One region of the Rhizobium sp. AP16 genome, then DNA from elsewhere that is predicted to be linked to it. Evidence: predicted binding sites of a transcription regulator. Region 1 holds the regulator's gene; each other region holds the start of a gene.
The links. Region 1 encodes PhoB, which activates phosphate uptake and scavenging genes when phosphate is short. Its sites were predicted from a motif close to TGTCATNNANCTGTCAT; they were not measured.
Positions count from the first base shown of each region.

Region 2: the regulator PhoB is predicted to act here: its motif matches at 3,270-3,286, upstream of PMI03_RS09910 (PhoX family phosphatase).
Region 3: the regulator PhoB is predicted to act here: its motif matches at 1,878-1,894, upstream of PMI03_RS19235 (LTA synthase family protein).
Region 4: the regulator PhoB is predicted to act here: its motif matches at 1,505-1,521, upstream of PMI03_RS28870 (esterase-like activity of phytase family protein).

Region 1 covers NZ_AJVM01000063.1:138,784-144,955, forward strand. Annotated here, with positions in the region: gene pstC (phosphate ABC transporter permease subunit PstC) at 1-1,106, shown strand, start outside; gene pstA (phosphate ABC transporter permease PstA) at 1,103-2,437, shown strand; gene pstB (phosphate ABC transporter ATP-binding protein PstB) at 2,452-3,267, shown strand; gene phoU (phosphate signaling complex protein PhoU) at 3,319-4,032, shown strand; gene phoB (phosphate regulon transcriptional regulator PhoB) at 4,065-4,748, shown strand; gene PMI03_RS17185 (GcrA family cell cycle regulator) at 4,836-5,372, opposite strand; gene PMI03_RS17190 (aspartate aminotransferase family protein) at 5,800-6,172, shown strand, end outside.
Region 2 covers NZ_AJVM01000017.1:58,929-65,100, reverse strand. Annotated here, with positions in the region: gene PMI03_RS09920 (hypothetical protein) at 1-746, shown strand, start outside; gene PMI03_RS09915 (GNAT family N-acetyltransferase) at 752-1,177, shown strand; gene PMI03_RS09910 (PhoX family phosphatase) at 1,213-3,204, opposite strand; gene PMI03_RS09905 (GNAT family N-acetyltransferase) at 3,347-3,916, opposite strand; gene PMI03_RS09900 (glutathione S-transferase family protein) at 4,223-5,212, shown strand; gene PMI03_RS09895 (NUDIX domain-containing protein) at 5,534-6,025, opposite strand; gene PMI03_RS09890 (metallophosphoesterase) at 6,094-6,172, shown strand, end outside.
Region 3 covers NZ_AJVM01000065.1:234,106-240,277, reverse strand. Annotated here, with positions in the region: gene PMI03_RS19235 (LTA synthase family protein) at 1-1,842, opposite strand, end outside; gene PMI03_RS19230 (NAD+ synthase) at 2,032-3,711, shown strand; gene PMI03_RS19225 (TolB family protein) at 3,742-4,569, shown strand; gene PMI03_RS19220 (ankyrin repeat domain-containing protein) at 4,736-6,172, shown strand, end outside.
Region 4 covers NZ_AJVM01000084.1:48,608-54,779, reverse strand. Annotated here, with positions in the region: partial or broken gene PMI03_RS28880 (HRDC domain-containing protein) at 1-254, shown strand, start outside; gene PMI03_RS28875 (adenylate/guanylate cyclase domain-containing protein) at 403-1,455, shown strand; gene PMI03_RS28870 (esterase-like activity of phytase family protein) at 1,598-2,956, shown strand; gene ppx (exopolyphosphatase) at 2,991-4,511, opposite strand; gene PMI03_RS28860 (RNA degradosome polyphosphate kinase) at 4,522-6,172, opposite strand, start outside.

The DNA.
Region 1 (6,172 bases):
TGGCGCAGAAGGGCGTGCCGCTCGCGGTCCGGCCGACCGGCTACATGGTCGACGCCGCCAACAAATATAACGGCATGCGCCATGTGAGCCGTGTCGTCATGTCGGCCGCGGCCATCATCCTCTCTGTTCTGTGCGCCATTCATGGACTGCGCGCCATCGCGCCACGTTTTCGCGCCCGCAATCGGGTGGAGCAGGTCGTTCTCGGTGGCCTGATCGTCGCCTCGTCGATTGCCGTGCTGACGACGCTCGGCATTGCGGCCTCGATGCTGTCGGAGGCTGCCCGTTTCTTCAACATGGTGCCTGCCGCCGAATTCTTCTTCGGCACCGTCTGGGATCCGCGCTTTACCGGCGCCGGCGCGCAAACGTCTGGCACCTTTGGCCTTATCCCGCTCCTGGCCGGCACGCTCTATATCAGCTTTGTCGCCATGCTTGTCGCGGTTCCCGTCGGGCTTTTCGCCGCCATCTACATGGCCGAATATGCCTCGGCCCGCGTGCGCTCCCTCGCCAAGCCGATGCTCGAAGTGCTGGCCGGCATTCCGACCATCGTCTACGGCTTCTTCGCGCTTGTGACCGTCGGGCCTTTTCTGCGTGACATCTCCGCTGATATCAACGGCCTGCTGACGGGCAATTATGCGAGCTTCGTCGAGGCGCAGAGCGTCCTGACCGCCGGCTTCGTCATGGGCGTCATGCTGATCCCCTACGTCTCCTCGCTTTCCGACGATATCATCATGGCGGTGCCGCGCTCGCTGCGCGACGGCTCGCTCGGCCTTGGCGCGACGCGATCGGAAACGGTCAAGCGCGTCCTCTTGCCGGCAGCCCTTCCGGGCATTGTCGGTGCGCTGCTGATGACGGCTTCCCGGGCGCTCGGCGAGACGATGATCGTCGTGCTGGCCGCCGGCGTCGCCGCCCGCATGCAGTTCGATCCCTTCGAGCCGATGACGACGGTCACCGTGAAGATCGTCAACCAGTTGACCGGCGATCTCGAATTCACCTCGCCGCAGACATTGGTCGCCTTTGCGCTTGGCATCACGCTCTTCTGCTTGACGCTCTGCCTTAACGTCTACGCGCTCTACATCGTCCGTCGCTATAGGGAGCAATACGAATGAGCGATCTCGTATTCTCCGCAAAGCCGCCGATCCCGCGCGGGCTGACGCCCGGCGCACCGGCGCGGCGCGATATCGGCATCAAGCGCCGTTACGCCGCCGAGCGCCGGTTCCGCGCCTATGGCATCGCCGCCGTCACCTTCGGCCTTGTCTTCCTCATCGCTCTGGTCTCGTCGGTGGTGCGTCATGGCTATACCGCCTTCGTGCAGACCTCGATCACCCTGCCGATCGAGTTTGCCGAGAAGGTAATCGATCCCACTGGCAAGCGTGCCAGCGATCCGAAGGTGCTGATCGCGGCCAATTATCCTCTTCTCGTCCGCGATGCCCTGGTAAAGGCGCTGGGCATCGATCCCGCCGATCGCGCGCTTGTGCGTGAGGCGACGGCGATGGTCTCGGACAGTGCGCGAAGCATGCTGCGCGACAAGGTCATGGCCGACCCCTCCATCATCGGGAAAACGGTGAAGATCACGCTGCTTGCCGGCGCCAATATCGATTCCGCCAACAAGGGGCAGATCGATCTGACGGCGAATGAGGCGGACCGCAAGGTCTCCGACCGACAGCTCGGCTGGATGAGGCAGCTTGCCGCCAGCGGCGCGCTCCACAAGGCGTTCAACAGCGGCCTGTTCCTGTCGGGCAATTCCAGCCGTCCGGAAGCCGCAGGCCTCGGCGTCGCGCTGATCGGTTCGCTTTATCTGATGCTGACCGTGCTGGTTCTGGCATTACCGGTCGGCGTCGCCGCCTCGATCTATCTCGAGGAATTCGCGCCGAAGAACCGGCTGACGGACCTGATCGAAGTCAACATCAACAATCTCGCCGCCGTGCCGTCGATCGTCTACGGCCTGCTTGGCCTCTCCGTCTTCATCAATGTCATGGGCCTGCCGCGCTCGGCCTCGCTGGTCGGCGGGCTGGTGCTCAGCCTGATGACGCTGCCGATGATCATCATCGCCACGCGCTCGGCGCTGCGGGCGGTGCCGCCGTCGATCCGAAGCGCTGCGCTTGGTCTTGGTGCCTCGCGGATGCAGGTGGTGTTCCACCATGTCCTGCCGCTCGCCATGCCGGGCATCCTGACCGGTACGATCCTCGGGCTGGCGCATGCGCTCGGCGAGACCGCGCCGCTGCTGTTGATCGGCATGGTCGCCTTCGTCGCCAATTATCCGACGTCGCCACTCGATCCCGCGACCGCCCTGCCGGTGCAGATTTACATGTGGGCGAGCGAAGCCGAGCGTGCCTTTGTCGAGCGAACCTCCGGGGCCATTATCGTCCTGCTCTTCTTCCTTGTTGCGATGAACATCGGGGCCATCCTGCTGCGCCGTCGCTTCGAGCGGCGTTGGTAGAGGGAGAAGACGGAATGAACATGATGACGGAAGCCGCAGGCGAGAAGGCACTGGCCAGGAAGATGACGACGATCCCCTACAAGATGATCGGCCAGGACGTCTCGGTCTATTATGGTGACAAGCGCGCCCTGTTCGGTGTGGACCTGAACATCCGTGTCAATACGGTCACGGCGTTGATCGGTCCTTCAGGCTGTGGCAAGTCCACCTTTCTGCGCTGCCTAAACCGCATGAACGATACGATCGACACCTGCCGCGTCACCGGCAAGATCACGCTCGACGATCAGGATGTCTATGACAGCGCCATCGATGTCGTGGAGCTGCGTGCCCGCGTCGGCATGGTGTTCCAGAAGCCCAATCCCTTCCCGAAGTCGATCTACGAGAACGTCGCCTATGGCCCGCGTATTCACGGGCTGCATCGCTCCAAGGCCGATCTCGACCATATTGTCGAAACCAGCCTGCAGAAGGCCGGTCTCTGGGGCGAGGTGAAGGATCGGCTGCTGGAAGCCGGCACCAGCCTGTCGGGCGGCCAGCAGCAGCGCCTCTGCATCGCCCGCGCCGTTGCCGTCAGCCCGGAAGTCATTCTCATGGACGAGCCGTGCTCGGCGCTCGATCCCATCGCCACGGCCAAGGTCGAGGAACTGATTCATGAGCTGCGGGAAAACTTCACGATCGTCATCGTGACGCATTCCATGCAGCAGGCCGCCCGCGTTTCCCAACGCACCGCAATGTTTCATCTCGGCCATTTGGTCGAGGAGAACGATACCGATAAGATGTTCACCAATCCCGACGATTTCCGCACGCAGGATTACATCATGGGCCGTTTTGGTTGATGATATCCCGCGCGCGGCTCCCTTCACACGTTTCACCCTGAGGATAGAAAAATGGTCTCCACTCACATTCTCTCTGCCTATGACGAAGACCTGAAGTTCCTGACGCGCCGCATTGCTGAAATGGGCGGTCTGGCGGAGCAGATGGTCAGCGACAGCGTTCGTGCACTGGTGCACGGCGATGCCGCCCTTGCACAGAAGGTCATCTCCGACGACGTCGTTCTCGACCACGCCGAACGCGAAGTCGGCGACAAGGCGATCGTCACCATCGCTCGCCGCCAGCCGATGGCCGCCGACCTGCGCGAAATCATGGGTTCCATTCGCATCGCCGCCGATCTGGAGCGCGTTGGCGACCTTGGCAAGAATACCGCCAAGCGCGTCATCGCCGTGCAGGGCCACGGCGTTCCGCGCCGCCTGGCGCGCGGCATCGAGCATCTTTCCGAACTGGCGCTCAGCCAGCTCAAGGAAGTGCTCGACGTCTATACGACCCGTTCGCCCGACAAGGCCGTCTCGATCCGTGAGCGCGACGAGGAAATCGACGCGATGTACACCTCGCTCTTCCGCGAGATGCTGACCTACATGATGGAAGATCCGCGCAACATCACCACCTGCACGCATCTTCTCTTTTGCGCCAAGAATATCGAGCGCATCGGCGACCATGCCACCAACATCGCCGAGACGATCTATTACATGGCGACCGGTAGCCAGCCCGAAGGCGAGCGCCCGAAAGACGATACCGCCAACACCGTCGGTGCGGTGACGGAATAACGAAGACGCCAGGAAAAGGAGACCAGAGACGCATGGTTCCGAGAGTTGCTGTTGTAGAAGACGAAGAAGCGCTCAGCGTTCTGCTGCGCTATAATCTCGAGGCTGAAGGCTTCGAGGTCGACACCATTCTGAGAGGCGATGAAGCAGAGCTTCGCCTCCAGGAGCGCATTCCCGATCTTCTGATCCTCGATTGGATGCTCCCCGGCGTGTCCGGCATCGAACTCTGCCGCCGGCTGCGCATGCGGCCGGAGACCGAACGCCTGCCGATCATCATGCTCACCGCCCGCGGCGAGGAAAGCGAGCGCGTGCGCGGCCTTTCCACCGGCGCGGACGATTATGTCGTCAAGCCGTTCTCGACGCCGGAGCTGATGGCTCGCGTCAAGGCGATGCTGCGCCGTGCCCGTCCGGAGGTTCTCTCCACCGTGCTGCGCTGTGGCGACATCGAACTGGACCGCGAGACCCATCGCGTTCACCGCAAGAGCCGTGAAGTGCGGTTGGGACCGACGGAATTCCGCCTGCTGGAATTCCTGATGGCTTCGCCGAGCCGCGTCTTCTCGCGGTCGCAGCTCCTCGACGGTGTCTGGGGACATGACATCTATGTCGACGAACGCACCGTCGACGTCCATGTCGGACGTCTGCGCAAGGCGCTGAACTTCTCCAATATGCAGGATGTCATCCGCACCGTTCGCGGCGCGGGTTATTCCATGGAAGCCTGATCGGGAAACCGGTCAGTCACCCAACATAGCGGCGGAAACAGAAAACGGGCCTTTCGGCCCGTTTCTTTCATTCAGCTATGGGGCATCTCAGCCGCGCGGTTGAGCCGCCGGCCGGCGTCGTTCATGCACCGGCTGGTAGGCCAGGCGCTGATGGTAGCCGCAATAGGGCGATGCATCCGGGCTGTCATTGCCGCAGAAGTGGAAGTCATCCTTCAGCGGATCGCCGACCGGCCATTTGCAGGTGCGCTCGGTGAGTTCCGTCAGGCCGAGGCGACGCGAAATCGGAACGACCACATTGGCGGCCGGACGATATTCGATCTCGTTGACCGTATCGATCTCGACTTCTTCCTTGAGCATCGTCGCGCCCTGCTGACGGGTAACCGTGCGGGTTGCAACGCGCGAGGCGTAGTTCGGTGCGCGCGGCGCCGAAGTGTTGCGCTTCTGTGCTCGGGCGGCCGTCGCCGTGCCGCCGGCCTTCGCTCGGCCCGGCAGGCTCAAGCGATGCACCTTGCCGATGACGGCATTACGACTGACACCACCGAGCTGCGCCGCGATCTGGCTCGCGCTCAAACCCTCGGACCACAGCTTTTTCAGCTTCTCGACGCGTTCGTCTGTCCAATTCATGCCCTGTCTCCGCTGTCGCGTTTCCGATGGCAGAATCCTTCACCATTGCCTCGCATTAGGGCGAGGCGCGAAACGCTTAAAAATTGTGGTGACTAGTTCCGCCGCATGCAGTCTAGTAATTGAGGTTTAACCTAGTGTGAGGCTGACTCCGTGACAAGAGTCGCATGATTCCTGGGGAATCGATTTCGGGGTTTTCCCCAACTTGCTTGTCCAAGCGTGGCATTTTTGCAATATTAGCAACTGAAGACATACCTCTCGTCGCGAGATGCTCTGCCGCGCCTGCTAAATCGCCTGTTTTGTTGACATTGCGGTGCAAAACATCAATAGTGCCTCAGCCGCCGCAAGGCGGCATTTTTGATTTTTCCGGGCCCGTTTCACTTGAAGGAAACGATTGGCCCTAAAGGTTGTGATCGAGGAGATACGGGCCATGGCTGAAACCGCGCCGCTTTACGACACCTATATGCGTGCCCCGCTGCGGTTTGAGCGAGGAGAGGGCGTATGGCTGTTCACGGAGACAGGCGAGCGCTATCTCGATTTCGCCGCCGGTGTTGCAGTGAATTCGCTTGGCCATGCACATCCCCATCTGGTCGCGGAACTGAAGGCGCAGGCCGACAAGGTCTGGCACCTGTCGAACCTTTATGAGGTGCCGGGCCAGGAGAAGCTGTCGAAGCGCCTGACGGAAGCCACCTTTGCCGACAAGGTGTTCTTCACCAATTCCGGCGCTGAGGCGCTGGAATGTGCGATCAAGACGGCGCGGCGCTACCAGTTCTCCAAGGGCCATCCCGAGAAGTTCCATATCA
Region 2 (6,172 bases), on a different contig from region 1:
GGTTCCGCAGCGTCGATGTCGAGAAGCCGCAGGGCCAGACCGTGATGGTCGGCGCCGACAGCAATCCGCTGCTGGTGCTGAACCGCGTCGGCCAGGGCCGTGTCGCCATGCTGCTGTCCGATGAAGGCTGGCTCTGGGCACGCGGCTTCGAAGGTGGTGGCCCGCATGTGTCGCTCTATCGCCGCATCGCCCACTGGCTGCTGAAGGAGCCGGCGCTCGAGGAAGAGGCGCTGACGGCGCGCGCCGCCGGCCGCACGCTGGAGGTGACCCGCCAGACGATCGGCGACGACCCCGGCCCCGCCACGATCAAGTCTCCCTCCGGCAAGACACAGACATTGCCGCTGAAGCAGACCGAGCCGGGGCTCTACCAGGCTGACAAGCGCATGGACGAGATCGGGCTCTACCAGATCGCCAACGGCAATCTCTCGACGCTGGTGCATGTCGGCGCCGTCGATGCGCCGGAGTTCAAGGCGATGATCTCGACGACGGAGACGCTGAAGCCTTTGGCGGAAAAGACCAAGGGTCTCGTTGCCCGGGTTGCGACCGCAGGCGGTGGCGTCACCGTCCCGCCGATCCTGCCGGTGCGCGGTGCCGTGCGTGTCGCCGACGATCAGCGCCTGACCATTCGCATGACCGACGAAACCATCCTGAAGGGCATCAACAACCTGCCGCTCTTTGCGGGCTTTGCCGGTCTTGCCGCCCTCCTCTTTGGCTTTTCCGCCATGTGGTGGCGTGAAGGACGGTGAGCACCATGTCGCGACTTGATGTAACGGACACTCCTTCCGAAAGCGACCTCGCGGCGATCAGCGAAGGCCTGACCGCCTTCAATGCTGCCGATGTCGGTCCGTCCGAGCGCCGCGCGCTCGCCGTCCTGATCCGCGATGAAAGCGGCAAAACCATCGGCGGCGCCTCGGGCTACACGGCCTGGGGCTGGCTGTTCACGGCATGGCTGTTCGTGCCGGAAACATTGCGTGGCCAGGGCACGGCCGGCAAGCTGCTGGAAGCGGCGGAGGCGGAAGCGTTGGCGCGAGGTTGTTTCGGCGCCTGGATCGATACCTTCAATCCGCAGGCACTGCGCGCCTATCAGCGGCAGGGCTACGCCATCTTCGGCGAGTTGCCGGACTTCCCTGCAGGTCGCAGCCGTTATTTCCTGCAGAAAAAACTATCGCCCCGCTAAGGCAGACGGGGCGATAGGCTGCTCTTTACAATGCTTTAGACGGCGATCTTGCCGCCGCCGGTCTTGGTGATAGCCACCACGGCGGGACGCACCGGCATGTCCGGCTTGAAGTCCGGCCAGCGTGTCGACAGATCCTCGTAATAGGACGGACGGCCGTGACCAGACCAGTCATCGCCGCCATCGCCCGGATGCTGCACAGCGACGAAAGCCGTTTGATCATCGGGCAGGAACAGCGGACCGCAAAGCTCGGCGCCGACGGGAACGCGATAGAACAGTTTCGAGGTCGCCCGCGCATCGCCTTCCGTATCGACGGCCCAGAGGCCATCGGTACGGCCGGTCACCTTGTTGCTGTTGCCGTCGGTCGCCACCCAGAGACGGCCGGCGGCATCGATGGAACAGTTATCCGGCATGCCGAACCAGCCATTCTTCGTCGTCTCGGTCGAGAAGGAAGCCCCGACGGCGGCAACGGAGGGATCGCCGCATTTCAGCAGCACTTCCCACTTGCCCTTGGTCGCCGAAAACACGCCATCCTCTTCGCTGATCTCGATGATGTGGCCGAAGGCGTTGTCGGCGCGCGGATTGGCGGCGTCGATTTGATCGGCCTTGCGCTTGCTGTTGTTGGTCAGCATGACATAGACCTTGCCATTGACGGCATTGGGTTCGATGTCTTCCGGCCGGTCCATCTTGGTCGCGCCGAGCAGATCGGCGGCACGGCGCGTTTCGATCAGCACGTCGGCCTGGCTGGCAAAGCCGTGTTCCGCCGTCAGCGGCCCCTGTCCGAACGTCAGCGGCAGCCACGCGAGCGTACCATCCTCGGAGAACTTGGCGACATAGAGCGTGCCATTGTCGAGCAGATCGAGATTGGCGGCTCGGTCGGCGGCATTAAAGGTACCGGCCGTCACGAACTTGTAGACATAGTCGAACCGTTCGTCGTCGCCGAGATAGAGGACCACGCGGCCATCCTTGGAAACGATATTGGCAGCACCCTCATGCTTGGTGCGACCGAGTGCGGTGCGCTTCTTCGGCACGGATTGCGGATCGAAAACGTCGACTTCGACGACCCAGCCATAGCGGTTCGGCTCATGCGGCTCCTTGGAGAGATCGAACCGGTCGTAGAAATTCGCCCATTCATAGCCGCCTTCCGGCACGCCGTAGCGCTTGTAGTTGGCCGCTTCCTTGTGGCCTTCGGGCAGCTTGCCGGAGAAATAGCCGTGGAAGTTCTCCTCGGCCATGATGTAGGTGCCCCAGGGCGTAACGCCGCCGGCGCAATTGTTGAGCGTACCGAAAATCTTGGCGCCGGTCGCGTCGGCCGAGGTCTTCAACCGATCATTGCCGGCAGCCGGACCGGTCAACTGCATCTCGGTCGTCGCGGTGATACGGCGATTGTATTTGCCGCCCGGAACGACCTGCCACTTGCCGTCGACCTTGCGGATCTCGACGATGGTGCCGCCATGGGCGGCCATCTCGATATCGACCTGCTCCTTGCTGAGCGGCGCTTGCTTGATCTTGCCGTCGGCGATCGTCACCAGGCCCGGAAACATCAGATGCGGGTTGGTATATTCGTGATTGACCACCAGCAGCCCATGTTCGGAGGAACCCTCCAGCGGGATATAGCCGACATAATCGTTGTTGTAGCCGAACTGGCGGCGCTGTGCCTCGGCGCTCTGGTTCTTCGGATCGAAGACCGGTGAATCGGCAAAGAGCGCATCGCCCCAGCGCAACAGCACATTGGCGTCATAGCCTTCGGCGACATGGTGATCGGCATCGACGCCGGCTTCGACTTCCTTGAAGGCGAAGGCCGAGCCGCCGGCCGCGCGTGCCTTTTCCGCGCTTACCAATGCGAGCGGCCCCACCGTCGCAGCGATAGCGGAAACAGCGAGCGACCCTTGCAGGAAGCCGCGGCGGGAAAAGCGACGTCCGATGATTTCCCCCATCGTCGGATTGTCGGTACAGTTATGGCCTTCCCCGTCAGCGTCTTCCAGCTGACTGGTCGGAAATATATCTTTTTGCGTGAGATTTTCAGTCATTGCACTACCCCCAAAAGTTTCGCAATCGCTCTTCATCAGAACAGGCAAAACTCTAGGTTGGCCGTATGACAGGTAGATGAAAAATACCCGCGTGAAGGAGCGCGCGGGCAGTACTTGGCCGGTTCTGTGGAAATCGTTGCGGTTAGACCGCGATCGCCACCGGCGGCAGATCTTCGTCGTCAATGTCCTCGGCAATGACGGCCGATACGGCGTCATCATGCCAGGCAATCGTGCCCTTCAGCCGCTCATGCGTATCAACAGCAAGCGGCACGACGAGCACCCGGCCCGGATCGACCGGCCCCGGAAATGCCAGCGCATTATAGGCGACCTTTTCGAAGCCGAGCGGGCCGTAATAGGGCGGATCGCCGACCAGGATGACGGCTTCCGACCCCTTGCGCCTGGCGGCCTCGATCGCGATCCGCACCAGTTCCCGGCCGATGCCCCGGTTCTTGTGCGACGGGCGGACGGCGAGCGGTCCGAGCAGATGCCCCTTGACCGAGCCGGCAAGCACCGGCGTCATCCGGACGGAGGCGATCGTCTCGCCGTCGTCGGCGCAGATGAAGGAAAGCGAGCGGTCATGCGGCCCCTGCTCGCGAATCCGCGCGGCAGCGCGGGCGAACCGGCCGGGACCGAATGCTTCTTCGTTGATGAGTTCGATGACAGCGTCGTGCGACGCATCCTCAGTGAGGTAGACCAGATCGTGCTTGTACATTAGACCAAAGAAACCAGATAGACAGACGGGATGGTTCTCGAAAACGCTTTTCGAGCGTTCGGGATCATCGGCGTCGTCGCAGGCTTCTGGTTGCTTTCATGACAAGCGGTCCTCAAAGTGTGACAAGCCGGATAGCAGGAAATTTTCGGTTCGTCCAATGCAAAATGTAGGCGACGGTTTGTTGGTGGATGATCGTGTCGGGATGATGACGTGACGCAGTGTTCATCGTTTATCGCCTCGAAATTCCGCACGCATGCCGTATCTTCCGGATCAAGTTTTCGACAGTATCCCCGAAAGGATGGAGCAATGGGCATGTTGGTTGACGGCGTCTGGCATGACGTCTGGTACGATACGAAGGAAACCAAGGGCCATTTCAAGCGCGCCGCCTCGCAGTTCCGCAACTGGGTCACCGCCGATGGCACACCAGGTCCGAGCGGTACGGGCGGCTTCAAGGCCGAGGCCGGACGCTACCATCTCTATGTCTCGCTCGCCTGCCCCTGGGCGCACCGCACATTGATCTTCCGCAAACTGAAGAAGCTCGAGGACCTGATCTCCGTTTCCGTCGTCGATCCGCTGATGTTGGAAAATGGCTGGGAATTCAAAGACAAGGATAGCGGCACGGTCGATCATCTCTTCGGTGCAAAGGCGCTCTGGGAAATCTACGTCAAGGCAGATCCGCACTATTCCGGCCGCGTCACCGTTCCCGTCCTCTGGGATAAGCAGACTGGTACGATCGTCAACAATGAGTCCGCCGAGATCATCCGCATGTTCAACAGCGCCTTCGATGGCCTGACCGGTTCGAAGGACGATTTCTACCCGACGGACCTCAGAGCCGGAATCGATGCCCTGAACAAGGTCGTCTACGACACGGTCAACAACGGCGTCTACAAATCCGGCTTCGCCGGCACACAGGAAGCTTACCAGCAGAATGTGCTGCGCCTGTTCGAAACCCTCGACATGCTCGATACACGTCTGGAGTCAAACCGCTATCTCCTGGGCGACCGGCTGACCGAGGCCGACTGGCGGCTCTTCACCACGCTCGTCCGCTTCGACGCCGTCTATGTTGGCCATTTCAAATGCAACATCCGCCGCATCGAGGATTATCGCAACCTGCCAGCCTACCTGCGTGACCTCTATCAGGTCCCTGGGGTCGCCGAGACGACCAACCTTACGCATATCAAGGATCACTACTACCGCAGCCACCGAACGATCAATCCGACCGGCATCGTCCCCGTCGGTCCCGATCTCGATTTTGACCGCCCGCATGGGCGCGAAGGATTGGCGAAGGCGGCTTGAGGTACGATCAATCTCTCCCCTTGCGGGCGAGAAAGCAAAATCTAGCATTTAGCGTCAGCTAAGTGCTAGATTTTGCAAGAGAGGGAGTAGGCAGGGACGCACTGAATCCTGAACTACTTCGCTCAAGAACATGACCCCCGCTCTTGCAATTTCAATGGCTTAGAAATTGCGCTGAGCTTTGAGCATGTAGAGCCTCCGGTTTCGCAATTCCTAAACCAGTGAAATTGCTTTCTCGCCCGCCAAGGGCGAGATAGGCTCCACATATACTGCCCGTTTGGCTTTCCACGTCGAACTGCGTCATGATATTCGGCACGAAAGCCGTCACCAATAGTTCGACGGCGTTTCACGCCCTTCCAGCTCCTTCAGCCGCCGATACGTCGCCTTGGTCGTCCCCATCGGCAGGGCGTCGAGCGGAAAGAAGCCGCTTTCGACGATCTCGAGATCCGGCTTGCGCGGCGCGGTCTGCTCGACTTGCACGCGGAAGAAGACGACATGGTCGCGCTTGCTGGTGCGGTTGTTGAGATAGACGTGGAAGAGCTGCGGCCTGCCCGATATCGCCAGATTGCCTTCTTCCCGCAATTCCTTCGCCAGCGCGTGCTCCACCGTCTCATGACGCTCGACGCCGCCGCCGGGCATGTGCCAGCCGGCGATATAAGAATGCCGCACCAGGAATATCCGCCCCTCCTCATCGAAACAGGCAGCCCGCACGCCCAGGGTCATGCTGCGGGTGAGCGCAAAATAGCTGTGGAGCATCCAACCAAGCAACCGTGCCCGCCAGCTGCGGGATTCGTCGGGAGCAGCGCCGTCGCTCATGCCGCGACCCCGCCGATGTGATCGGCTAGCGGCAAATGGATGTATTTGTTTTGACAATGGACTGGGCTATGTCTCAACCCATGTTCAAACTCGCGCATATTTCCGACGTTCATCTGGGTCCCTTGCCCCGGCTTTCGATCAGAGAAC
Region 3 (6,172 bases), on a different contig from region 1:
ATAGCGGTAGTCGCGCATCATGGGGTCGAGGTTCTGCTCGTTGCGGGACCAATCCGGAAAGGTCTGGTTGTCGCGCGTCGCGAGCTGATAGCGATCGACGATGCTGTACTTCTTCTGCACCCGGCCGAGAAAGCCGGTGTAGAACGGATGCTCGTAGCCAGCGGTCTTGAGGATATGATAGGGTAGCTGCGACGGGCTGATCGTGCCGACATCCTTGCGCACGCCCTTCTTGCTCGACCAGATGACCAGCGGCGTTTCGTGCTCCCGCTTCATGATGTCGAGCGGCGCTTTTCTAGATGCCACCTGTTCGGGCATGTAGCCGGTGTTCGGATAGACGCTGCCGAGCGGCGGCAGATGATCGCCCCAGAGAACGATGATCGTCTCGCGGTCGCGCTTGGCGGCCCAGTCCATCAGCATCTTCAGGCTTTGATCGGATTCGTGAACACCTTGCGCATAGGTCGCGAGCGTATCGCGGTCGGCATCCGTCAGGTCTCCCTTGATATCGACGGTGTTTTCGGCATAGCGGTTCGGTTCGTAGGGGCCATGGCCCTGCAGGGTGACGGCGAAGAAGAAGAACGGCCGGTCCATCTCGTCGCCCTCGTGCATGATTTCTTTCATCAGTGAGTCGTCGGAGGCGAAAATGCCGCGCTTTTCCATCGGCGGCATGGTGTCTTCGGTGTGGAATTCCTCAAAGCCGAAGGCCTTGTAGACTTCGTTGCGGTTCCAGAACCAGCCGCTGAACGGATGGAGCGCGCGCGCTGCATAGCCTTGACCCCGGAAGAAGGTGGCAAGCGATGGCATCGGCTTGCGGACATATTGCTGGTAGGGAATGCTGCCATAGGGCAGGAAGGCGTTGGAGAAGCCGGTCAGGGCCTCGAACTCGACATTGGCGGTCATGCCGCCGAATTCCGGCGAGAAGACATGGCCGGATTGCGCCGCGCGGATCGTCGGCATCGGGTCCGGCGTGAAGGTCAGGTTGGAAAGCCGGGTCGGATCCCAGAAGGATTCGCTCATCAGCATGATGACGTCGGGCTTTCGGCGCGGACCGGAGAGATAGCCGTAATTGCGGGCGGGAATGGCGTCCATCGCATCCGGCCCATAACCCGCCGGCACTTTGACATCTGCCATCGGCAGGTTCAGCGAGAAGGCGATGATGAAGCCGTTGTAGCTGTAATTTTCCTTCTGATCCCAGACGATGGGGATGATGCGCAATTTCTCGCGGATGAACGAATATTGCGTCGCGTCCATCTGCGAGACGAAGAGGGCTGCCAGAGGCAGGCAGACGGAGAGCCGCATGACCCTCGCCTTGCGCGAAAGCGTCGCGGCATGCCGCCAGGCATAGCACCAGAGAAGGGCGAGGGCGGCGACCAGGGCGATGATGCCGAAAGCAAGCGCGACGGCGGTCCATGGCCGCTCGCGCACCATCACCGGCATGAGCTCCATGATCTGGCGCGCAAACAGGAAATCCGAGGGATAGAGGGGATCGGAGAGATAATGCTGTTTCTGGTTGGAGAGGAAGGCCGGGATGAGGACCAGGGGTGCGACCACCAATATCGACTGATGCGCGCGGCCGAATAGCGCGTCGAGCACGAGCATTAGCAGCATGACGATGCCGACGGTGGTGAAGGCAGGCTGATTGGCGGAAAACAAATAGGCCGGGACATCCGTCAGTTCGCCGCGCGCGACCCACTCGACCGCGATGACGATCAGCAGCGAGGACAGGAAGGTCAGCAAAAGGCTGAGAAGCTGGCGCAGAACCGCCGATTGCTGTCTCGCCGTGCCAAGCTTTTGAAGAATGGCGGGCTTGCCTGCCAATGCGGGACTGGATACCGGGGCGATCACCGATCTCTCCGTATGTTACTAAGGTTTCACAGAAGTGTCACTCCTTTGTCATGAATGCCGGATGAACCGCAAGGCTGACTTAGTATTTTCCGGTGACAAAATACCGCTCATGCGAGCGCCGCCATCTTTCGCACGCGAAGGCCGCCAAAGGTTGTTGCGGAACGGGGGCGCCGTCGTTAAATATATGGCATGACACAGCAAAGCCCCATCACCCAGACCATCCGCATCGCTGTCGCGCAACTCAATCCGACGGTCGGCGATGTCTCCGGCAACCTTGCGAAGGCGCGTGAAGCCCGGGCCGAGGCGGCGCGCGAGGGCGCGCAGCTTGTCTTGTTTACGGAGCTGTTTATTTCCGGCTATCCGCCGGAAGATCTGGTGCTGAAACCGGCCTTCATCCGCGCCTGCCAGAAGGCTGTGGAAAGCCTTGCCGCCGATACCGCCGATGGCGGACCGGGCGTCATCATCGGCTTTCCACGCCAGGACGAGACGGGGCGCTACAATTCTGTTGCCGTGCTTGACGACGGTAAGATCATCTTCGTCAGGGATAAGGTCGATCTGCCGAATTATGGCGAGTTTGATGAGAAGCGGGTCTTTGACGAAGGGACGATTGCCGGGCCGGTCAATTTTCGGGGCGTGCGGATCGGCATTCCCATTTGCGAAGAGATCTGGAACGATCTCGGCATCTGCGAAACGCTGGCTGAAAGCGGCGCGGAAATTCTTCTGGTTCCGAACGGTTCACCTTACTATCGCGGCAAGGTCGATGTTCGTTATCAGGTCGTGCTCCGTCAGGTGATCGAGTCGGGCTTGCCGCTCGTCTTTGCAGCTCAGGTCGGCGGCCAGGACGAGTATGTTTTCGACGGTGCGAGCTTTGCTTTCAACGCCGACAAAACACTGGCTTTCCAGATGAGTCAGTTCGAAACCGCACTGGCGGTGACGACCTGGAAGAAGAACGGCGATGGCTGGCATTGCAGCGAAGGCCCGATGGCGCATATTCCGGAAGGCGAGGAGGCTGATTATCGTGCCTGCCTGTTGGGCTTCCGCGATTATGTGAACAAGAATGGCTTCAAATCGGTCGTGCTCGGCCTGTCTGGTGGCATCGATTCGGCCATCTGTGCGGCGATTGCGGTGGATGCGCTCGGCGAGGAGCGGGTGCGTACCGTCATGATGCCTTACCGCTATACGTCGGAGGATTCGCTGAAGGATGCGGCCGATTGCGCCAAGGCGCTAGGCTGCCGCTACGATATTGTGCCGATTGAGGAGCCGGTGACGGGCTTTACCTCGGCATTGGCGGATCTGTTCGAAGGCACCGAAAGCGGCATCACCGAGGAAAACCTGCAGAGCCGCGCGCGCGGGACCATCCTGATGGCGATCTCCAACAAGTTCGGCTCGATGGTTGTCACCACCGGCAATAAGTCGGAAATGTCGGTCGGCTATGCCACGCTCTATGGTGACATGAACGGCGGCTTTAACCCGATCAAGGATCTCTACAAGATGCAGGTCTATGCGCTGTCGCGCTGGCGCAATCTTCATGTGCCGCCGGGGGCGCTTGGCCCATCGGGCGAGGTGATCCCTTACAACATCATCGACAAGGCGCCGTCGGCCGAACTCAGGCCGAACCAGACCGACCAGGATTCGCTGCCGCCCTATCCGGCGCTGGACGACATTCTGGAGTGCCTGGTGGAAAAGGAAATGGCGGTCGACGAGATCGTGGCGCGGGGGCATGATGTCGCGACGGTCCATCGGATCGAGCATCTGCTTTATCTTGCCGAGTACAAGCGCCGCCAGTCGGCGCCGGGCGTGAGGATCACCACCAAGAATTTCGGTCGCGATCGGCGCTATCCTATCACCAACCGATTCCGCGATCGTTGATCGCGACGCCATCCGGCGAGTGGAGAAGCAATGCGCAGTTCGGTCGAAATCTACAATATCCGCACCGGTGAAAACCGAATCGTCTGGCAGACGGAGACGTTGATCGAAGCGCCGAATTTCTCGCCCGACGGGCGCTATCTGCTATTGAACGGCGATGGGCTGCTCTATCGGCTCGCCCTTGATGGTAAAGCCGAGCCCGTTCAGGTCGATACCGGCTTTGCAACGCTCTGCAACAACGACCACGGCATTTCACCGGATGGCTCGCTGATTGCTATCTCCGACAAGACCCAGCATGGCAAGTCCTGCATCTATGTCCTGCCGGCCGAAGGCGGGACACCACGGCAGGTGACGACCAATCTGCCGTCCTACTGGCACGGCTGGTCGCCTGATGGAAAACACTTTTCCTATTGCGGTATCCGCAACAACGTCTTCGACATCTACACGATTTCGGTCGATGGCGGCGAGGAGACGCGGCTGACGCATGGCGAAGGCCGTAATGACGGGCCGGACTATTCCGCCGACGGGCAATGGATCTATTTTAACTCCAGCCGCACCGGCCTGATGCAGATCTGGCGCATTCATCCTGACGGCACAGGTCTCCAGCAGGTGACAAGCGACAATTACGGCAACTGGTTCGCTCATCCATCGCCCAGGAATGACAAAGTCCTGCTGATTTCCTACGATCCCGATGTCTTCGATCATCCGCGCGATCTGAATGTTCGTATGCGGTTGATGGACATGGATGGTGGTAACCTCACGACGCTGTTCGAGCTTTTCGGCGGGCAGGGAAGTATCAATGTGCCGAACTGGTCGCCCGATGGCGATGAGTTCGCCTATGTCCGCTACGAGCCGGCGTGATCGCTCTGGACAGGGCGTACGCTCCGTTATAAATCTTTGGACGTTCTCAGGGCGCATCCGATCCGCGGGAAGGGCAAGGCCCACCTGATGCATAGAACTTAAAGACTGCCACACCTCTTTTCAGTCTGTGGGCGCGGATACCGGACGTGAATGAAAGGAGGTCTTTGTGACCACGCGCTCTCTGGCGGGTAACGCCACTCTCGATTCTCTCAAAAAGCAGGCCAAGGCTTTTCTGAAAGCCGCTCAGTCGGGTGACGCATCGGCCCGAAGCCGTGTCACGCCTTACTTTGCCGATGTCACCGATATCGGGCTTCAGGACATCCAGCTTGTCCTTGCCCGCGAACATGGCTTCTCGAGCTGGGCGAAACTCAAGGCGCATCTGGAAAGCGCCAATCGCGGACAGGTTCCGCTGGATCAGCTTGCCAATCAATTCCTGTCGCTGGCGACGGTGTCCTATTTTTCCCATATTGCTGCCGATCCGGCGCGCTTCGACGAGGCATTGCAACTGCTGGAGGCCAATTCCGACATTGCCGGGGATAGCATCCATATTGCCGCTGCTCTCGGTGACGCTGACGGCGTCGCGCGTTGGCTCGATCGCCAACCGCAGCTTCTCGAGCGCAAAGGCGGTCCCTATGATTGGCCGCCGCTGCTCTATGCCGCCTATGCCCGCGTGCCCGGCCGATCCAGCCTGCCGGCGGCAAGGGTTCTGATTGAGCGCGGCGCCGATCCCAATGCCTTCTTTCTTGACCATGGCCAATATCGCTTTACGGCGCTGACCGGCGTTTTCGGCGAGGGCGAGGCTGGCAAGATCGGACAGCCGCAACATCCGGAATGCGAGGCTTTCGCGCGTTTGCTGCTCGATGCGGGTGCGGCGGCGAACGACAGCCAGGCACTTTATAACCGGATGTTCGAGCCCGATAATTCCTGCCTTGAGCTGCTGCTGGAATACGGGCTCTCCGCTAAAGACAGCAACAACTGGCTGGTGCGCGAGGATGGCATGCTGGTGGCGAATGCACAGACGGTGTTCGACTATCAGCTCGCCTGGGCTTGCGAGAAGCGCATGGGCGAGCGTGTCAGGCTGCTGATCGAGCATGGGGCCGATGTCAATAAGGTGGTCAATGGCCGAACGCCTTATGAATGGGCGCGGCTAGGAAATGACAAGGATCTGGCGCTGTATCTCGTTCAGCAGGGAGCTATAGCTGTTCGTATAAAGCAAGAGGATTGGGTCTATATTCTCATTCGGCAGAAGCCCCGGGATGCAACGGCCGATCCGGCGATACTTGTCGATTACATCAAGAGAAGAGTAGCGGGTGACCTCGATATTCCCGAAGCGATGCGCCGGGCTCACCCTGCCATGTTGCATGAGGCCGCCGGCGATAATGATTTGCGGGCTGTTCGCCTTATGCTGGCGTTGGGCTTCGACGTCAGCGCCATGACCAGCCGCACACCGCTGCACGAAGCTGCTTTGCATGGCCATATCGCGATGGCGAAACTGCTGATCGAGCATGGTGCGGATACCACTGTGCGCGACCGCTACTACTATGCGCCGCCGATCGGCTGGGCGGAGTATAATGGCAGAGCAGAGATGGTGGAGTTCCTGAAA
Region 4 (6,172 bases), on a different contig from region 1:
CGGAGGGCACTGCCGCCGCTGCCGAACTGCTGAAGGTTCTGCTGAAGCTCACCGCCGAAAAGCATGGTGTCGCCCCAAAGGTCATCGCCAACAGTGAAGACCTCGACAAGATTGCCGCCGAAGGCGAGAAGGCCGAGGTAGCCGCCCTCACCGGCTGGCGGCGCGATCTCTTCGGCGAGACGGCGCTGCAGCTCATCCAAGGCCAAGTCGCATTGCGCTTCGTCGGCAAACGGGTCGAGACGGTCGCCCTCTAGCCGCGCGCTCTTTTCCGGCCGCAACCACGAATGTGCCGTAAATCTCTTGGAATGAACGCTTGGCGTTATCATATGTTTGGTGACGCATAGTCTTTGCCGAAACGCTCCGCTTTTGGCAATATGCGTCATCTCTGGGTGGGCCGACCGAATGGGAACGTTCCCTTCAATACGTAACTGGATCCTAACGCTACTCTTCGTCGCAGGAAGCGGCGTTGCCTATGGTAAGATGTTTTTCCCGGAATCGCCGATGTATATCGGCGCAGTCTTCGCAGTGTTCACCGGCATGCCGCTGTTGGCCTTCGAGCGCCGCATGATCCTGCCACGCCTGAACCACTGGATGCATCGCCTGCCCACGCCAGCCTTCATCGCCTCCGCGCTTATTGTCGATTTCGCCCTGATCGCCACCGGTTTTGCGATCGCCGGTAGCCTGATGAAATCCGCGGGGCTGATAAATGGCTCCTGGGCCGACGTGACGCTGCTGCAGATCAACGTCTATCTCTACGCCGTGGCGGTGACCGCCATCGTCATCTTCATTGGACGCGTCCGGGAGCTGCTTGGCCGCGACGTCTTCCTCAGCCTGTTGACCGGCCGTTATCGCAATCCGGTGCAGGAAGAGCGCGTGTTTCTGTTCATCGACCTTGTCGGCTCCACGGCGTTTGCCGAAGAGCATGGCGACCTCAAGGCGCAGGAATTCCTTGGCTCGCTGTTCAGCGCATTCGCAGAGCCGGTGCGGCGACACAAGGGCGCGATCGACGACTATATCGGCGACGCCGCCATCATCACCTGGCCGCTCGCACGCGGCGTGAAGGATGCCCGCTGCGTGCGCTGCGTTTTCGACATTCTTGCCGACATCGAAGCGAATGCAGAGAAATGGCTGAAATCCTATGGCCGCGTGCCGCGCCTTCGGGCAGCGCTGCATGGCGGCAATATCGTCACCGCCGAAATCGGTGTCGATCATCACAAGATCGCCTATTTCGGCGACACGGTGAACACCACCGCGAGGCTGGAATCCTTCTGCAAGACACTGGAGCGTCAGGTGCTGATCTCGACCGATCTCGCAAGGCAATTGGAGCTTCCCGATGGGATCGTCAAGGAAGATCTCGGCGACCATGCCGTTCGCGGTCGCGACCAGACGCTCGGCGTCATCGCGCTACATATGCAGAGGCGAGTAGTGCCGCAGGCCATCAGCGGCGCGCAGTAGGTAGGTCTTCATCGGGCACCGACGGTGCTACAGCCCATGAGTTGTGCACAGTCATCAAAGCTTCACTCAAGCGTTAATTCGCCGACATAGCTCGCCTGTTAAGCGGGGTTGTCTTGCCAACCCAAGCCAACAAGGTGACATGATGACCCGAATTCTTTTCGCTTTCACGGCACTTTTTGTTCTGATGGCCGCCTCGGTTCAGGCCGATGAGCAGCAGTTTCCCGCCAAGCTCGCCGCGCAGGCCATTCTTCCGGCCAATACCATGGTCGCAGCCCCTGCCGATGCACCCGACTTCCTGAAGACCTCCGGCAAGTTCACCACGCCGGACCGCAAGCGCACCGAAGCGCTCGGCACGGTGCCGGGCAAGGACGGCGCCCGTGTGACCGACCTGAAGCTGCCTTTCGACGGCCAGCCAATCCAGGGCTTCTCCGGCATCAAGGCGATGCCCGACGGCAGCTTCTGGACGCTGTCGGACAACGGCTTCGGCTCCAAGCAGAATTCCAGCGACTCCATGCTGTTCCTCCACCAGCTCAAGTTCGATTGGGACAATGGCAAGGTGGACGTCGTCAAGAACCTGTTCCTCTCCGATCCGAACAAGAAGGCTCCCTTCCCGATCGTTCTTGAAGGCTCGAATACGCGGTATCTGACGGGCGCCGATTTCGACATCGAATCGATCCAGCCCGTCGCCGACGGCTTCTGGATCGGCGATGAATTCGGCCCCTATCTTCTGAAATTCGACACATCGGGCCAGCTGACCGACGTGTTCCCGACCACGCTCGACGGCAAGCCGGTGATGTCTCCCGACAACGCCCTGCTGCAGCTTCCGGGTAACCCGACGCTGAAGATGCCGGCCTTCAACCTGAAGCGCTCCGGCGGCTTCGAAGGTCTCGCTTTGTCCAAGGACGGCTCCAAGCTTTATGGCCTGCTGGAAGGCGCACTCTACAAGGACGACGGTCAGATGGAGAGCGTCGACGGCCACACCGCCATCCACGTCATCGAATTCGACACCGCGTCGAAAAGCTGGACCGGCCGCAGCTGGCTCTATCCGTTCGCTGACAAGGGCGTATCGATCGGCGATTTCAACATGCTGGACGACAAGACCGCCCTGGTGATCGAGCGCGACAACGGCGCCGGCACCAAGGACAAGGCCTGCGCCGACCCCAAGCAGCCGAAGCCGGATTGCTTCGAGGCGCCGGCCGAACTGAAGCGCGTCTACAAGATCGAATTCAGCGACGCCAATGTCGGCAAGGCCGTGCGCAAGATCGGCTATATTGACCTGCTGCATATCGAAGATCCGGACCACAAGCGCCGCCAGGGCGGTGGTGACGGCTTCTACGACATGCCGTTCGTCACTATCGAAAATGTCGACCGTGTCGATGCCACCCACATCATCATCGGCAACGACAACAACCTGCCCTTCTCAGCCGGTCGTGCCGTCAACAAGGCCGACGACAACGAGTTCAGCATTCTCGAAGTCGGTGATTTCCTGAACGCGAAGTAAGAAACCTGCCTTCTCCCCCCGGGGAGAAGGCTTTCTATTCGAACCGGAACGCCAACCGCCGGTTCGTCAGCTTTGCGAGCTGCTGCAAGCGCCCATCCAGTCGCTCGCCGGCGAAATCGTGATATTCGGCCGGGACGACGAATTCGAGGTCCAGATCCGGGCTCGACGAGCGACGGATCGACAGATTGCGCACGATGCCCGGCATCGAGGCCGAAAACAGATAGACGACGCGCAAAAGGCCGCCGAGCAGCTTGGCACGCTCGATGAGCTGAGGCGTGGCGATGGTTGCCAGGGGCTCGGTCGCGCCGTCGTCGTGCAGGCCTTCGAAACGATAGTAATTGGCAAGCGCGATGAAGGCGCGGCCGGCATGGGTGATGCCGACGAAGGACGTGTGAGCGATGATGTTCAGCGCCTGCAGGCCGCGATAATCGGGATGGGCACGCCAGCTGATATCGGCAAGCAGGCACGCGGCCTGGCGATAGCGGCTCTCCTCCTCCGTCTCGGTGATGCCGAAGAAGGGCATCATCCGGCCGGTCCATTCGGCAAGCTCGCGGGCATGCTCCGGCGAGCGGGCACGCAGAATGGCAAGTTCGCCGGCGGCCGTCAGCAGCGGATCGCTGTTGCGCTCGGCTTCGGTCAGCAACGAATAAAGATAGCCTTCGCGCACGCCCTGGGCCGAGAATGTCACGACGGATGGCTTCATGGCCGCCAGCACTTCCCGCATCGCCACCGCACCGAAGGGCAGCAGCGAGCGACGGTGCTTGGAAATCGATAGGAATGCCGGATCCCTAGTTTCCTTGGCTTCGCCGATCTGATCGAGGAAGCGCATCATCTCGTCGAGAGGCACTTCATAACCCTGCATCATGTGCAGCGGATATTTGCGGATTTCCATGTGCAGCTTAGCGATATTTCGCCAGGTGCCGCCGACCGCGTAGAAAGTACGCCCCTCGCCCTGGCCGAGCAGCTTTGCGGTCTTCACATGCTTGCGGGCAAAGCTGCGGGCTTTCTCGATCGAGCCATTGGCATATTCCGACAATCTCAGGCCGCCGAGCGGCAAGGTAATGCCCTTGCCGATCTCCCGGTCCTTGATGTCGATCAACTCCAGCGAACCGCCGCCGAGATCGCCGGCGATACCGTTCGGATGGAAAAAGCCGCTGACGATGCCGAGCGCCGAAAAACGCGCCTCTTCCTCGCCCGACAGCACGCGTACTTTCCGCTGCAGGATCGTCTCGGCCTTGTGGATGAATTCCGGACCGTTGCTCGCCTCGCGAGCAGCGGCCGTCGCCAGGACATAGATGGTCGATGCGCGCGCCTGGTCGGACAGCGCCTTGAACCGGTGCAGGGCGGCGAGAGCGCGTGCTACGCTCTCCTCATCCATCTTTCCGGTCAAGGCTATGCCCTTGCCGAGGCCACACAGCACCTTCTCGTTGAAAAGAATGGTCGGCGACCGCGAATGGCCTTCATAGACGACAAGACGAACGGAGTTCGACCCGATATCGACAACGGAGACCGGGGCTATACCGGGAAGGCGCCCCTGGGCTTCTGATTCAACCATGCAGGTCCAGTTATTTCTTGCGGCCCGACAATAGCCCGGCGATCAGTTTCGGCGCACTGGATTTCAGCGATTCACCACGGCCGGACAGGCTGGGATTGGTCATGAAATACTGCTGCGCGTTGAACGGCTCTTTCCCCGCACGCACCTCCGTGCGCCTCGAAGTACCGTCCGGCAATATCTCGTAGCTCTGCTGATTGTCAATGATGTTGCCCAGCATGATCTGCGAAAGAACCTGCTCGTGCACGGTCTTGTTGGTCAGCGGCACGAGGGTTTCGACACGTCGGTCGAGGTTTCTCGGCATCATGTCGGCCGAGCCGATATAGACCAGCGCCTTGTCCGACGGCAGGCCATGGCCATTGCCGAAACAGAAGATGCGGCTGTGCTCAAGGAAGCGGCCGATGATCGACTTGACGCGGATATTTTCGGACAGACCTTGCACCTGAGGACGCAAGCAGCAGATGCCGCGTATGACGAGATCAATCTCGACGCCGGCATTGCTGGCGCGATAAAGCGCATCGATGATGTCGGGATCAACCAGCGAATTCATCTTCATCCAGATCGCCGCCGGCTTGCCGCTCTTGGCGTGCTCGATTTCCTCCTCGATGTGCTGGAGGATGCGCGGGCGCAGCGTATAGGGCGAAACGGCAATCTTCGTGCTCGGCTCCGGCTCGCCATAGCCGGTGATAAAGTTGAAGATGTTCGCCATGTCGTGGGCGATCTTCGGGTCGCAGGTGAAGTAGGACAGGTCCGTATAGATCTTGGCAGTGATCGGGTGGTAGTTGCCGGTACCGAGATGGCAATAGGTGCGCAGCTTGCCGTCCTCGCGGCGTACGACCATCGACATCTTCGAATGCGTCTTGAGTTCGATAAAGCCGAAGACGACCTGCACACCGGCACGTTCCAGATCTCGCGCCCAGCGGATATTCGCCTCTTCGTCGAAACGAGCCTTGAGCTCGACCAGCGCGGTCACGGACTTGCCGAGATCGGCGGCATCGATCAGCGCACGCACGATCGGGCTGTCATTGGAGGTGCGGTATAGCGTCTGCTTTATCGCCAGAACATCAGGATCGCGCGCAGCCTGAATCAGGAACTGGACCACCACGTCAAAGGATTCGTAAGGATGGTGGACCACCATGTCCTTTTCGCGGATGGCGGCGAAGCAGTCGCCGGCATGTTCGCGGACGCGCTCAGGAAATCGCGCATTGTAGGGCTCGAAGCGCAGATCGTCGCGCGGAGCCTTGCATATCTCGGACAGGGTGTTGAGCGCCAGCAGGCCTGGCAGAACGGCGATGCGGTTTTCCGGTACGTTCAGCGATTCCACCACGAACTGGCGCAGTTCGAGCGGCATCTCCGAGTCGGTCTCGATGCGGATCACCGAACCACGGCGGCGGCGCTTCAGCGCCGTCTCGAAGAAACGCACCAGATCTTCGGCTTCTTCCTCGACTTCGATATCGCTGTCGCGGATGAGGCGGAACGTACCCGAACCCTGTACCTCATAGCCGGGATAGAGCCGCTGAATGAAGATGTTCACGACATCTTCGAGCGTGATGTAGCGGATGACGTTGCTGGCGTCCGGCAGGCGGACGAAACGGTCGAGCGCCGGCGGCAGGCGCAGCAGCGCCGTCATCGGCTCGCGGCCGTTCATGCTGTTCAGCTGCAGC